Regions from separate parts of the Embleya sp. NPDC025285 genome, predicted to be linked through region 2. Evidence: riboswitches for the same ligand, from Rfam matches in the RefSeq annotation. Region 2 holds a riboswitch; the other holds the start of a gene.
The links. A riboswitch is a leader RNA that binds a small molecule or an ion and turns the genes downstream of it on or off. The one in region 2 is predicted to bind S-adenosylmethionine.

Region 1 (7,179 bases), on a different contig from region 2:
CTGCGGGTGGGCACCGGATTCGCCCCGGACGCACCGGCGTTCGAGGTGCGGGTCGGCGCCGAGGGCGGGCCGGCCGCGAAGGTCGCGGTGACCTTCGCCGCGCAGGCGCCCGCCGGCGCCCCCACGTCGCTGCGCGCCGCACCGCAGGGGGCGGCCGAGCAGGCTCGGGCCCCACAGGCCGCTCCGCAGGCGGCGGCCGGCGGCGCCAAGCTGACCGTCACGCCGAGCACCGGTCTGGAACCGGCCGGCGCGTCGGTCACGGTCAAGGGCTCCGGCTACGTGGCGGGCAGCGGCAACGGGATCTACGTCGTATTCGGCCCCAAGGAGGCCGACTGGACCACCAACGCGGGCAACTACGGCGCCTCGAAGTGGCTCAAGGCGTACGGCGCGGACGGGATCAACCCGGACGGCACCTTCTCCGTCACCCTCACCGACGTCAAGGCCTCGTACAAGAACGGCGCGGGCAAGGACGTCGACTGCCTCAAGACCGAGTGCTACGTGCTGACCATGGCCGCGCACGGTTCGCCCGACCGCAGCCAGGACGCGTTCGTGAAGGTCTCTTTCAAGGGCGGCTCGACCACGGCCGGATCCGGCACGACGGCGGGGGCCGGCAGCACGACCGGCACCACCACGGGCGGCACCTCGGGCACCGGCTCGACCGGTTCGGCGAGCGCCGGCGGCGGGACGAGCGGGTCGACCGGCGGTGCGGCAACGAGCGGCTCGACCGGCGGCGCGGGCAAGTCCGGCGGCGGCAGCCTGCCGCTCACCGGGCCCGCCGGCCTGGTCGGTGCGAGTGTCGCCGGCGTCGCCCTGGTCGCCGCCGGCACGGTCGCGGTGGTGACCACCCGGCGCCGCCGCGGCACCCCGCCCGCCTCGGCCTGAGCGCCGCCGCCCCCGAACGCCGGTCGGACCGGCGTTCGGGGGCGGTTCGCCGGTCGCGGCTACTTGCCGAGCGCGTCCAACTGCTCCAGGAACCACTGCTGCGGGTTGAGCGCGACCGCCGCCGCGGCCAGCCGCTTGGTGCGTTGCAGCCGCTCCGTGGGCTCCATCGTGAGCGCCGTGTGCAGCGCCTCGGTGGTCTGCGACACGTCGAACGGGTTGACCACGATCGAGTCCTCCCCCAACTCCTCGAACGCGCCCGCCTCGCGCGAGAGCACCAGCGCGCAGCCCCCGTGCGCCTCGTCCAGCAGCGAGACCACCGGCACCTCCTTGGCGACCAGGTTCATCCCGTCCCGGATCGGGTTCACCAGCGCGACGTCGGCCAGTCGGTACGCCGCGAGCGAGCGCGGGAAGTCGTCGTTGACGTGCAGGATCAGCGGCTGCCAGTCGCCGGTGCCGAACTCGTCGTCGATCTCCTTGGCCACCCGCTGCACGGCGGCGGTGTACTCGCGGTACTCCGGGAGGTCGTGCCGCGAGGGGTAGGCGAACGCGACGTGCACCACCCGGCCGAGCCATTCCGGCCGGGTGCGCAGCAGTTCGCGATACGCCAGCAGACCGCGAACGATGTTCTTGGACAGTTCGGTGCGGTCCACCCGGACGATCACCCGGCGATCGCCCACCGCCTCGCGCAGCCCGGCGAGTCGGGTGTCCACGTCGGCGCGGGAGGCGCGCTCGCGCAGGAAGTCGGCGTCCGCGCCCAGGCCGTGCACACCGATCTCGGTCACGTGGCCCGCGTGCGTGACGGTCATCGCGTCCCGGTCCACCACCGCGTCGAGCACGTCCGCGCAGCAGTCCAGGAACGCGAGCGCCCAGCGCCGGGTCAAAAAGCCCGCGTGGTCGGCGCCGAGCACGCCCTCCAGGACGAACCGCGCGATGTCGTCGGGAAGCAGCCGGAAGTAGTCCGGCGGCGCCCACGGGGTGTGCGAGAAGTGCCCGATCCGCAGGTCCGGACGCAGCCGGCGGAGCAGCACCGGCACCAGGGTGAGGTGGTAGTCCTGCACGACCACCTTCGCGCCCTCGGCGGCCTCGTCGGCCAGTGCCTCGGCGAAGGCCTGGTTGTACGCCTCGTAGGAGGCCCACTCCTTGCGAAAGCGCGCGTCGAAGACCGGCTTGGACGGGGTGTCGTAGAGCAGGTGGTGGACGAACCACAGGGTCGAATTCGCTATGGCGTTGTAGGCCCGCGCGAAGGTGCCCGGATCGATGTCCAGCATCCGTACGGCCAGGCCACCGGTGTCGTGACCGGCCAGATCCAGCCGGCCCGAGGGGGCGGCCCGGGTCGCGGTGCGATCGGCCTCGCCCAGCGCCGAGCACACCCACACCGCGCCGGTCCCCTGGCCCGCGGTGGACAGTCCGGACACGAGTCCGCCGCCGCCGCGACTGACGGACAGCGTGCCGTCGTCCTCCAGTGAGAAGGACACGGGACCGCGATTCGAGGCGACCAGGACACCAGCGGGAGGGGGAGCACTCATGCCCCGACCCTAGCCACGCTTCCCGGTGCGCAAACCCGGCCCGATCGCCCCCGCGGCTCGAACGGTGTGGCGAGTATCACGTGCGCTTGTCATTACCGGGAGTAGCGGGGGTGTGCTTTCTCTTGACTCGTCGGGCCGATCCCGCCCGGGTTCGACCGGGGCTCTCCCCGCGGACCCGGTCGTTGGACGGGGTCCGAAAAAGGGCGACGGGGCAAGGGGGAATCGGGAATGGGCAACAATCGTGGCCTGGCCGCGGGCGCCGTGGCCGCCGCGTTGATCCTGGCGAGCGGCGCGACACCCGCGGTCGCCGAGGGCGACGGCGCGTGCAACGACGGCGACGCGTGTCTGTACTACAACTCGAACGCCAAGGGCGCGCGTTTCGACCATCGGTACAACGTGGCCAACTACTCGGGGTACCGGTTCATGCCGTCCCCGGACGGCAGCAGCGGCGCGTGGACGGCGGTCAAGAACAACGCGGCGTCGGTGTGGAACAACGATCCGACGCACATCCTGCGGATCTACTACGGCAGCAACTATCAGGGCCCGGTGCAGGAGATCGGTCCGAAGTCCACGGCCAATCTCGATCCGGCGCTGAAGAACAACAACGCGTCGGGCAGTTGGACCGCGCAGTAGTGCGCCCGCGCCGCGTCCCGGGCCCCGTCCTGGTGGGCGTCGTGCTGGGCGTCGTGTTGTGCGCCGCGTCGGCGGGGTGCACCGCGAGCGGCGAGCGCGCGGACCCGGCGGCGCGGGCGCCCGGCCGCGCCGACCCGTCGCTCCCGCCGCCGGGCGCGGTCCCGCCGGCGGGCGAGGTGGCCCGGCTCGACCTGCCGATCGCGGCCCACCTGCCGACCCCGGAGCAGCGCGCCCGGCAGACCGCGGCCGAACAGGTGCTGATCCGGGCCTGCCTGGGCCGGCTGGGCCTGACGTATCCGACCCCCGCTACGACGGACACCGAACCGGTGCTGCGCTCGCGCACCGAGCGCCGGTACGGGGTGGGCGACCCGGTCGAGGTGGCCGGCTGGGGATTTCGGCCGCCGGGAGTGGCGAAGGCGGGCGACAAGCCGAGCGCACCGGCCCTGGGCCGCGAGCTGGAGGTGGCGCTGTACGGCGCCGCGGCGGCGGACGGGCTGCCGCCGGCGCCGACCGAGGGCAGCGATCGGCCGGGACCGGGCTGCCTGGGAGAGGCGCGGTTCGCCCTCGGCGTCGATCCGGCGCTGGAGCGCGCGGCACTGCCGAGCCGGCTGGATGTGGAGTCGTTCGAGCGCTCGCGCGCGGATCCTCGGGTACGGCAGGTGCTCGCGCTGTGGTCGACGTGCATGCGGGGGAAGGGGTTCGACTACCCCGATCCGTTGGCGGCGGGCGGCGATCCGGCCTGGGACACGCCCGTGCCGAGCGCGCGCGAGATCGCGGCGGCGACCGCGACGGTGGCCTGCCGGGCCGAGCACAACGTCGCGGGCACCTGGTACGCGGTCGACGTGGCGTATCAGCGACAGGCGATCGAGCGTGAGGCCGCGGCGCTGACCCGGGTGCGGGCGGCCCGGGAGAACACCGTGCGCAAGGTCGCGGAGGTGCTCGGCAACTGAGCCCGCCGGCCCCGCCCGGCGATCAGCGCTCGACCAGGCGGGTTCGTGCGCGGTAGGCGGGCACGGTCGCCATCGCCGGCCGCTCCCGGGCCGCGACGTCGTGCGTACGCAGCCGGAAACCGCCCTCGTCCCGCTCGAACTGGGTCAGCGCGGTGCTCAGCTCGACCGGGTGCGCGCCGTTCGGGCCGCGCCGCAGCCGGCGCTCGACGGCCTGGAGTATCTCCGCCGCCATCCGGCCCAGCCCGGCCTCGTCCTGGTGGTTGTGCCGGCGCACCCCCACGTCCACCTGGGCCATCGCGTCCAGGCCGACCAGGCGCAGGGTGTCCACGAGCATCGCGGTCTCGACGCCGTAGCCGCACGGGAAGGGCAGTTGTTCCAGCAACGAGCGGCGGGCCGCGTACTCGCCGCCGAGCGGCTGGACGAAACCGGCGAGTTCCGGCCAGTGCAGGTTGAGCAGCGGACGCGCGACCAACTCGGTCACCCGGCCGCCGCCGGCGGGCACGATCGTGTCGCCGATCTCCAGCGGCCGGTCGTACATCGCCTTGACCAGTTGCACCGAGGTGTCGGTGAGCAGCGGGCCGAGGATTCCGGTGACGAAGTCGGCCGAGAAGTCCTTGAGGTCGGCGTCCACGAACGCGACGATGTCGCCGTCGGTGACCAGGAGCGAGCGCCACAACACCTCGCCTTTGCCGCGCACGGCCGGGATCGCGGGCAGGATGTCGTCGCGGTGCACGACCCGCGCGCCCGCGTCCGCCGCGATCCGGGAGGTGTCGTCGACCGATCCGGAGTCGACCACGACCAGTTCGTCCACCAGCGGCGCGCGCTCGATCAGCTCGGTGCGGACCACCTTGACGATGTCCCCGACGGTCGCCGCCTCGTTCAACGCCGGCAGGACGACGCTGACCCGAGTGTCTCGTTTGGCGTCAAGAAGCTTGTCGACGGGCCAGTCCGCGGCGACGGAGGACCGTCGTCGAAGCCAGGCGCTCACCTCGGGCTGCACGTTCGAAATCCCCTGTCGTCGCCGGTGTTCCGGCCTCGGTCACGGCCACCCTCCATCGTCTCGCGAGGTGGACCGGATGATCGACGCGGCACCGGTTCGGTTACAGTCGTCGTCACCGGTAACGACGATCGCACGTCGTGCCGGACAAACGCGGACCGGCCACCTCGCGAAGGGTGTGTCCACCGCCATAGCAGCTCATCCAGAGGGGCAGAGGGAACGGCCCGTTGAAGCCCCGGCAACCATCCGATCGTCATTCCTCGTGACGCGCTTTCGGCGCGAGCGAGCACCGGCGGATCGGACAGGTGCCAAGTCCGGCCCGTGGAACCCCACGGGTAAAGATGAGGACAGAAAGGCCCTCGCCATGGCGACACCCACCGCCACCCGTTCCACCAGCGCCACCTCCACCTCCACCTCCTTCGGTCCGGCCGTCGCGCTGTCGTGTCGCGAGTGCGGCGAACGCACCGAACTGGGTCCCAAGTACGCCTGCGAGTCCTGTTTCGGCCCGCTCGAGGTGGCCTACGACTTCGGCACCGTCACACGTGAGCAGATCGAGGCCGGCCCGCAGAACATCTGGCGCTACGCGCCGCTCCTGCCGGTGTCCGCGGACGTCGCGTCCCGGCCCAATCTGAACCCCGGTTTCACCAAGCTGGTCCGCGCCGAGAACCTGGGCCGCGAGCTGGGCATCGCGAAGCTGCACGTCAAGGACGACTCGGGCAACCCGACGCACTCCTTCAAGGACCGCGTGGTCGCGATCGCCGTCGAGGCCGCGCGCACGTTCGGCTTCACCACCCTCTCCTGCTCCTCCACCGGCAACCTGGCCGGCGCGGTGGGTGCCGCCGCCGCCCGGGCGGGCCTGCGGAGCTGCGTGTTCATCCCCTCCGACCTGGAGGCCGGCAAGGTCGTCACGGCGGCCGTGTACGGCGGCGAGCTGGTCGCCATCGAGGGCACCTACGACGAGGTCAACCGGTTCTGCTCGGAGCTGATCGGCGACCCGGCCGGTGAGGACTGGGGCTTCGTCAACGTCAACCTGCGGCCGTACTACGGCGAGGGTTCCAAGACGCTCGCGTACGAGATCGCCGAGCAGCTCGGCTGGCGGCTGCCCGAGCAGATCGTCATCCCGATCGCGTCGGGTTCGCAGCTCACCAAGATCGACAAGGGCTTCCGCGAGCTGATCGCGCTGGGGCTGGTCGAGGACGCGCCGTACAAGATCTTCGGCGCGCAGGCCACCGGGTGCTCCCCGGTGGCCGCCGCGTGGAAGGCCGGCCACGACGTGATCCGCCCGGTGCGGCCGGACACGATCGCCAAGTCGCTCGCGATCGGCAACCCGGCCGACGGCCCGTACGTGCTGGACGTGTGCAAGCGCACCGGCGGCGCGGTGGAGGACGTCACCGACGCCGAGGTGGTCGAGGCGATGAAGCTGCTGGCCCGCACCGAGGGCATCTTCGGCGAGACCGCCGGTGGCGTGACCGTCGGCTGCCTGCGCAAGCTGCTCGCGTCCGGCGCGCTGGACCCGGACGCCGAGACGGTCGTGCTCAACACGGGCGACGGCCTCAAGACGTTGGACGCGGTCACGCCGACCACCGGCGCCACCGCGACCATTCGACCCACTCTGGAATCCTTCCGAAAGGCCGGCCTGGCATGAGCGTCTCCGTTCGCATCCCGACGATCCTGCGCACCTACACGGGTGGGGCGGCCGAGGTGTCCGTCGAGGGAAGCACCCTCGCCGAGGTCCTGGACGCCCTGGAAAAGGACCACACCGGAATTCGCGCACGCATCCTCGACGACGAGGGCAAGCTGCGCCGCTTTGTGAATCTGTACGTGAACGACGAGGACGTGCGCTTCGCGGACGGTCTCGCCACCACGATCCCCGACAACGGCAGCGTTTCGATCATCCCGGCGGTCGCCGGCGGTTGCTGACGCGATAGGCGACCTTGTCGATCTTCATCGGCACGGACCACGAAACGGAACCGAGAAATCCGCCGTCCGGAGCACCGGGCGGCGGATTTCCTCTCTCCCCGGCCGACGTGCGTTACACGTGTTTACCCGGGTCCATTTCCCCGCTTTGGCGGCGTTGCGTCGGTAAACCCGTGGTCGAGATCACACCCGATATGTATCGAAAGTCGTTTTCCTGACGTATTGAAATACGGCTTTCCTGGTGATTCACGAAGAATGCGAGCTTTATTCACTC
Region 2 (7,179 bases):
GGGTCGGTCTCCGCCTCGGCCCGGGGTTGCGCGTCGAGGTCGGGCTCGGCGGCCGGCACCGCCTCGGCGGCCTCGGCGGCGTGCGCAGGCGTGACCTCGTCCGCGCGGGTATCCGGTCCGCTCACTGCTCCTCCGGTCCTTCCCGTTCCCTTGAGGCCCCTCCCCGCGTCACCGTTGCCGGGACGCCGACGCCTTGATCATGGCGTGTTCCGGAGCGGGGACGGCCGCGCCGGGCCGCCCCGATGCCGAAACGATGCACAGTCCCATTGTCGCCGCACGGTCTCGGCACTCAGCTCGCGTCGGGTCGCGCCACCAGCTCGACGGAGTCGGTCGCGTTGCACCAGCGGCAGCGCACCGACTCGATCTCGTCGGAAACGATCTCGCGCTCCTCGACCCGGGCGACGCCCGCGAGGTCGAGGTGGGTGAACTCGACCGCCTTGGTGGTCCGCGTCACGTCGAACCGGGTCAGGTTGCCGCACAGCGAGCAACGCCACCGGGTGTCCTCGGTGGGGGCCTGGATCGACATGCGTGTTCCCTTCCTGTCTGGTCTGCGAGCGTCTGCCGGTCCGCGAGCGGCCCGCGTACACCCATGATGCCGGGCGGCGAGAGGTACCTGGGCGCGGCCGTGTCGGGCCGGAAACGTACCGTCCGGTACATGAGCAGCACCGCGCACCGGGATTGCCGGTCACGAGGTTCGGCGAATCAGGGCTTGCCGGCGGCCGACCGGCCGCGGCGTTCCCGCCCGCCGGACAGTATCGCCCCGGGCCACGAGTTGCGAACCATGCCCGGGTCCCGAGCGATTCGTGACGAGGTGGAGCGCCAGGTGTTCACGGTCGTCGATCTGGAGACGACCGGCCTGGATCCGCAGGAGGCGCGGATCACCGAGATCGCCGCCGTACGCCTGCGCGGATCGGACCGTCTGGGCGAGTTCGCGACCCTGGTCGCGCCCGGCGTACCGATCCCGGAGTTCATCACGGACCTGACCGGGATATCCGACGATCTGGTGGCCGACGCGCCACCGCTGCGGCTGGTGTTGCCGGCGTTCACCCGGTTCGCCGAGGACGCCATCCTGGTCGCCCACAACGCCCCCTTCGACGTGGGCTTTCTGCGTGCGGCGAGCCTCGCCTGCGACGCGCCGTGGCCCGATCTGCGGGTCGTGGACACGCTCGCGCTGGCCCGCGCGTTGCTGCCGCCGGGGACGGTGCCGAACATGCGTCTGGGCACGCTCGCGCGGTACTTCGAGGCGCCCACCGACCCGACCCACCGAGCGCTCGCCGACGCCCGGGCGACCGCGCACGTCCTGCGCGCCTTCATCGGCCGGATGCACGCGAGCGGCCGGCACGAGCTGTCCGACCTGCTCACCCTGGGCCGGCCGGCCGCACCCAGGGTGTGGCCGGAGCAAACCACTCCGATCGGGTGAAGCCGCGGTCTCGCCACCGACACTCCCCGGCGCACGTGCGCCGACTAAGCTCGGGCACCTTGTCGTCGAGAGCCGGAGGACTACCCGTGATCACCGCGATCGTGCAGGTCAAGACGCGTGTGGACCAGACCCCGGAAATCGCGGAGGCGATCGCCGCGATCGAGGGCGTGAGCGAGGTCTACTCGGTCACCGGAGAATTCGACCTGATCGCCATGGTGCGCGTCCGCGCCCACGACGACCTGGCCGACGTCATCCCCGGCCACCTCAACAAGGTCCCCGGCGTGGAGGCCACCACCACCCACATCGCCTTCCGCACCTACTCCCAACACGACCTCGAAGCCGCCTTCGCCATCGGCCTGGAATAACCCCCGGTCCGGGCGCCCCCAAAGCGCCCGGACCCACCCCGCCCAACACTCGAACCCACCCCCGGCAAGGCCACCCCACCCCGGGCCGATTCCAGCCCACCCGGCGCACCCGAAACCGCAGCCCCACCGCCCAACAACACCAAACCCAGCCCACCCGGCGCTCGAGGACACCCACCCCGGCGCACCCAAAACCGCAGCCCCACCGCCCAACAACACCGATCCAGCCCGTCCGGCGCTTGAGGACACCCCCGGCAGGGCCGCCATCCCCCGGGCCCGGGCGCAATCAACACCCCAGCCCCACCGCCCAACAACACCAATCCAGCCCGTCCGGCGCTTGAGGACACCCCCGGCAGGGGCCACCCCAGCCCGTCCGGCGCTTGAGGACGCCCGGCCGGCGAGGCCAAAACCCCCTACGCCGCAGGCAATTGCCGCACAGAGCGCGGGTCCGCGTCCGGAACGCACCGCCCCCCATCGACCGTGTAGCTCCACAACGCCCCACGCTCCACGATCTCCCGCACCGCCCCCGCAAAGCGGTCCAGGTGCTCGACGGGCGTGCCCAAGCCGAAGCTGACCCGGATCGCGTTGAGGTTCTGCTCACCCTCGGGCGCGTCCGGAGACCCGCACTCGCTCGGCTGGTCGGCCCGCCCGCCCAACAGGTGCCGCACCAGCGGATGAGCGCAGAACAGCCCGTCCCGCACACCGATCCCGTACTCCGCCGACAACACCGCCGCGAACCGCGAGCTGTTCCACCCCTCGACCACGAACGAGAGCACCCCCACCCGGGCCGACTCCGGCCCGAACAGCTCCAGCGTCCGCACCGCCGGAATCTGCGCCAGCTGCGCCCGAAGGCGCGCGAGCAGCGCCTCCTCGCGGGCGACCAGCGCCGCCGGCCCCGCCTCGGTGATCGCCCGACACGCGGACGCCAACGCGTAGGCGCCGATCACATTCGGCGATCCCGCCTCGTGCCGGGCCGCACCGCGCTGCCACTCCACGTGGTCCCGACTGACCGCCTTGCTCGCCCCGCCACCGGCCAGGTACGGCTCGGCCGCGTCCAGCCAGTCGCCCCGCCCGGCCAACACGCCGGAGCCGAACGGCGCGTACAGCTTGTGCGCCGACAGCGCGATCCAGTCCACGTCCAGGTCGGCCACCGACACCGGGTGGTGCGGCGCCAGTTGCGCGGCGTCCAGCACGATCCGCGCGCCGTGCCGGTGCGCGACCTCGGCCAGTTCGGCGACCGGGAAGAGCTCACCGGTCACGTTCGAGGCACCGGTCACGCACACCAGTCGGGGCCCGTCGCCGGACCCGGCGAGCGCCGCCTCCAGCGTCGCGACGGCCTGCGCCGGCGAGGACGGCGCGGCCAACTGGGTCACCCCGGCGTGCCGGCGCCACGGCAGCAGCGCGGCGTGGTGCTCGGTCTCGAAGACGAACACCCGCGTGCCGCGCGGCAGTACCGACGCGAGCAGGTTGAGCGAGTCGGTGGTCCCGCGGGTGAACAGCAGTGTGTCGTCGGCCCGCAGCCCCAGGAAGCTCGCGACCGTGGCCCGGCTCTGCTCGTACAGGTCGGTGGACAACTGGGACAGGTAGCCGGCACCGCGGTGCACGCTGCCGTAGTAGGGCAGGTATGTGGACACGTCGTCCCACACCCGCTGAAGACACGGCGCACTCGCCCCGTAGTCGAGCGCGGCGTACTCGACCTCGCCACCGGTCACCAGCGGAACGAGCACGTCCCGCCCGACCACGGGCAGCGGCGCGGCGATCGCGACGTCACAGTCGAAGGCGGCGGAGGAGGCGGAGGCGGAAGCGGTGTCGACGGTCATGGCGAAACTCCTCGGCAGGCACGGAACACCGAGGCGAATGTCGCTGAATCGACATTGAAACGCACCGGGTGATCCGCTGGTGAAATGTGGTCTCGGAAAAGCGACGCGCGACGACTCAGCGCGTACGGATCAGGGCGATTAGCCCGTTTCGAGAAAGAGATTTCACGCCATCACATGCTCCCCAGGTACAGGACCCCCGGGTCACATGGAGCAATTGCCTGCCGTCATGCAAGGGGTCCGCGCTTGCCGGGGCGCCTTACGACGCCCGGCCGTGTCATCACCCGGGGCACCCCACCGCGGAGCGAGGGTTGCCGGACAGCAAGCCGGGGCTTTCCACTGTCACTCGTGACCTGCGCAGAATTATTACCAGACGGAGCGCCCCGCGCAACGACGGCCCCACCATTCCCACATCCTGGACGGCACGACGCCGGGCGGGTCGGCCACGACCACGCCCGGCGTACGGTCTCCCGCCCGGACCCGCTATCCCCGCGCGAACGACCGGGTCGTGGCCACCCAACGATCCAGCGCGGCCTGCGCCGCGCCCGAGTCGATCGCCTCGGCGGCCCGATCGATCCCGGCCGCCAACTGCTGGGTCAACGATCCCTCTCCCGGGCCCAACGCGGCCAGCGCCGCCGCCGAGTTCAACAACACCGCGTCGCGCACCGCGCCCTGCTCGCCCGCGAACAACTTCCGGGCCACCTCGGCGTTGAACGCCGCGTCGCCGCCGCGCAACGACTCGATCCCGTTCAGCGGGATGCCCAGGTCCCGCGGGTCCACCCGGTCCTCGCGCACGTCGCCGTCCCGCACGATCCACACCTGCGACGTGGTCGTGACGGTCAACTCGTCCAGCCCGTCGTCACCCCGGAACACCAGCGCGGTCGCACCCCGATCGGCCAGCACACCGGCCACGATCGGCGCCATCCGCAGATCCGCGACCCCGACCGCGTGGAACCGCACACGAGCCGGATTGGTCAACGGCCCCAGGAAGTTGAACGTGGTCGGCACCCCCAGCTCGCGCCGCGCCTGCGCGGCGTGCCGCAGCGACGGGTGGAAGCGCTGGGCGAAGCACAGCGTGATGCCCGCCTCCTCGGCCGTCCGGGCCACCTGCTCCGGGGTCAGGTCCAGCACCACACCGAGCGCCTCGAGCACGTCGGCGGCACCGCTGGACGAGGACGCCGCCCGATTGCCGTGCTTGACCACGGTCTCGCCCGTGCCCGCGACCACGATCGCGGACATCGTCGAGATGTTCACCGTCCGCGCGAGGTCGCCACCGGTGCCGACGATGTCGACCGTACGGCCGGGCACCTCGATCGTCGACGCGTGCGCGTACATCGCCCGCACCAGACCCGAGACCTCGTCCACGGTCTCGCCCTTGGCCCGCAGCGCGATCACGAACCCGGCCACCTGCACCGGCGTCGCCTCGCCGGTCATGATGTGGTCCATCGCCCACGCGGTCGCGTCGGCCGGCAGGTCGTCGCCGCGCATGAGCGTCGCCAGGAGGTCCCGCCAGGAACGGGCCGCCGGGTTGCCGCCGCTCTTGTTCGTAGAGGCCGAGGCGCCCATGGTCCGCTCCCGCTGTGTCATCGGATGAGTCCGCGACAGCGTACCCACCGCGCCCGTCGCGGCCGGGTGGTTATCCGGGATGCGGTCAGGCCGGCTGGCGTCCGGCGATCCGACCCCGGATCAGGTCGGCCGCCGCGTCCGCGAGCGTGCGCGGATCCAGCGGGTGGGCGACCACCGCGTCCGCCCGGCACCACGTGGCCAGCCACGCGTCCTGCGGACGGCCGACCAGGGTCAGCACCGGCGGGCAGTTGTAGATCTCGTCCTTGAGCTGACGACACACACCCATGCCACCGGCCGGGGCGGTCTCCCCGTCCAGGATCACCAGATCGATGCCGCCCTTGTCCATCGCCTCGATCACGGCGGGCTCGGTGGCGCACTCCAGGTATTCCACGAACGGCACGTCGACGGCGGGCCTGCGCCCGAGCGCGAGGGTGACCTTCCGTCGGGTGTTGCGGTCGTCGCTGTACACGAGGACGGTCATGGTCTCGCCGCGCGTCATGTCCACCTGCCTGTGTCTGGGCTGCGTGTGTTCAGGGCTGCATATGTTCAGGCTGCGCATGTTCGGTACGGGCAACACTCGGATCGACCCGGATGTTAGCGCTTTTCGGCACGAAAATGTGTGCCTCGTCACGCGCTCGTCCCGCTCCCGGCCGGCCACGGTCCGGCCCGGGCGACACCGACCGCACCCCCGACGCGCCCCGAATCACCCGCGCGCGAGCACCTCGTAGCCCTCGGCGTCGCCGCCCAGGCGCTGGGCCAGCCCGGCCATCCGGGTCCGCTCCCGGGCCGGCTCCAGGCCGGTGATCACCTGCTGCCGGGAGATCAGCACCCGCAGCGGCCGCTCGTCGGGGGCCGGCGCCACCACCCGCCAGCCGTCCGGCGTCAGGATCCGGGCCGCCTCGTCGGCCGCCGCCAGATCCGGCAGCGTCAGCACGTGCCGCATCACGAACCGTCCGGTCTCCACCGCGACTCCGTCCGCCCGCATCTGCGCGACCACCGCCGAATCGGCGCGCGAGGGGTCGAAGCAGGACCCGACCACCACGAGCGTGCCGTCGTCGACGAGCACGGGATCGGGTTCCGGTCGCCGCCGGCGCAGGAAACGTTCCAGGATCATGCCGCGACGCTACTCGGCCGCGTCGGCCAACCTCGGCTCGGGCCCGCGGGCCACCCGGACGGCCGAGTCGGCCTCCTCCGTTCGGGCAGAGTCACCCGGAAGAGTGCTCTTCGACACGGGTTTTCCGGCGTCGTCCAAGCCCTGCTCCACACCGCCGCCGGCCTCGGCCGCCTCGCGCGCCAACCGCTCCTCGCGCGCCTTGCGGCCGGCCTCGATCAGTTCGAGTCGATCCAGCCGGCGGTCCTCCCGGACCGCCTCGCGCTCCGACGCCCGGGCCCACTGCACGAACAACACCAAGAAGACGAGCAGTCCGATGATGTCGCCGCTGCCCCACAGGATTCCGCCCGCCGTGCCCTGGTCCGAGAGCGGACTGGCGCCCCAGTCGCGACCGAGGTCGTTGTACCAGTCACCGGCGAGCACGTTGGACGAACTCATGATCGCGATACCCAGCCACGCGTGGAACGGCAGCGTCGCGAACACCGCGAGCAGCCGCATCGGATAACTCGCGCGCGGCATCGGGTCCAGACCCAGCAGCGGCCAGAACCACATGCAGCCGATGATCACGAAATGCACGTGATTCATGTCGTGCATGAAGGTGTTCCGCAACGTCAGCTCGTACCAAGGGGTGAAGTACAGGGCGAACGGGTTGAGCACGAAGATGAACCCGGCGAAGGCCGGGAAGGTGACCACCTTCGCGTATCTGCTGTGCAGCAGCGCGTTGAGTCGATTACGCCACTTGGTCGGCAGGGTACGCAGCGCGAGTGTGATCGGCGCTCCGAGCGCCAGGAAGATCGGCGTGATCATCGCCAGCACCATGTGCTGAACCATGTGCACACTCAGCAACACGGTGTCGTACGCGGCCAACGCGGACTCGGTCGCGAGCAGGAACGTGCCCAGCCC

Region 1: another riboswitch for S-adenosylmethionine. It lies ahead of thrC (threonine synthase); the one in region 2 lies ahead of ACZ4FV_RS30660 (aminotransferase class V-fold PLP-dependent enzyme).

Annotation. Positions count from the first base shown of each region.
Region 1 is NZ_JBVHLU010000134.1:1,516-8,694, forward strand. It holds gene ACZ4FV_RS46430 (hypothetical protein) at 1-882, shown strand, start outside; gene ACZ4FV_RS46435 (alpha,alpha-trehalose-phosphate synthase (UDP-forming)) at 942-2,408, opposite strand; gene ACZ4FV_RS46440 (peptidase inhibitor family I36 protein) at 2,637-3,041, shown strand; gene ACZ4FV_RS46445 (hypothetical protein) at 3,026-3,991, shown strand; gene ACZ4FV_RS46450 (glucosyl-3-phosphoglycerate synthase) at 4,014-4,991, opposite strand; SAM riboswitch class I at 5,184-5,336, shown strand; gene thrC (threonine synthase) at 5,353-6,633, shown strand; gene ACZ4FV_RS46460 (ubiquitin-like small modifier protein 1) at 6,630-6,908, shown strand.
Region 2 is NZ_JBVHLU010000054.1:14,832-22,010, reverse strand. It holds gene ACZ4FV_RS30680 (NYN domain-containing protein) at 1-125, opposite strand, end outside; gene ACZ4FV_RS30675 (hypothetical protein) at 290-526, opposite strand; gene ACZ4FV_RS30670 (exonuclease domain-containing protein) at 782-1,420, shown strand; gene ACZ4FV_RS30665 (Lrp/AsnC ligand binding domain-containing protein) at 1,507-1,785, shown strand; gene ACZ4FV_RS30660 (aminotransferase class V-fold PLP-dependent enzyme) at 2,196-3,602, opposite strand; SAM riboswitch class IV at 3,837-3,953, opposite strand; gene trpD (anthranilate phosphoribosyltransferase) at 4,083-5,186, opposite strand; gene ACZ4FV_RS30650 (response regulator) at 5,251-5,664, opposite strand; gene ACZ4FV_RS30645 (hypothetical protein) at 5,869-6,279, opposite strand; gene ACZ4FV_RS30640 (cytochrome c oxidase assembly protein) at 6,289-7,179, opposite strand, start outside.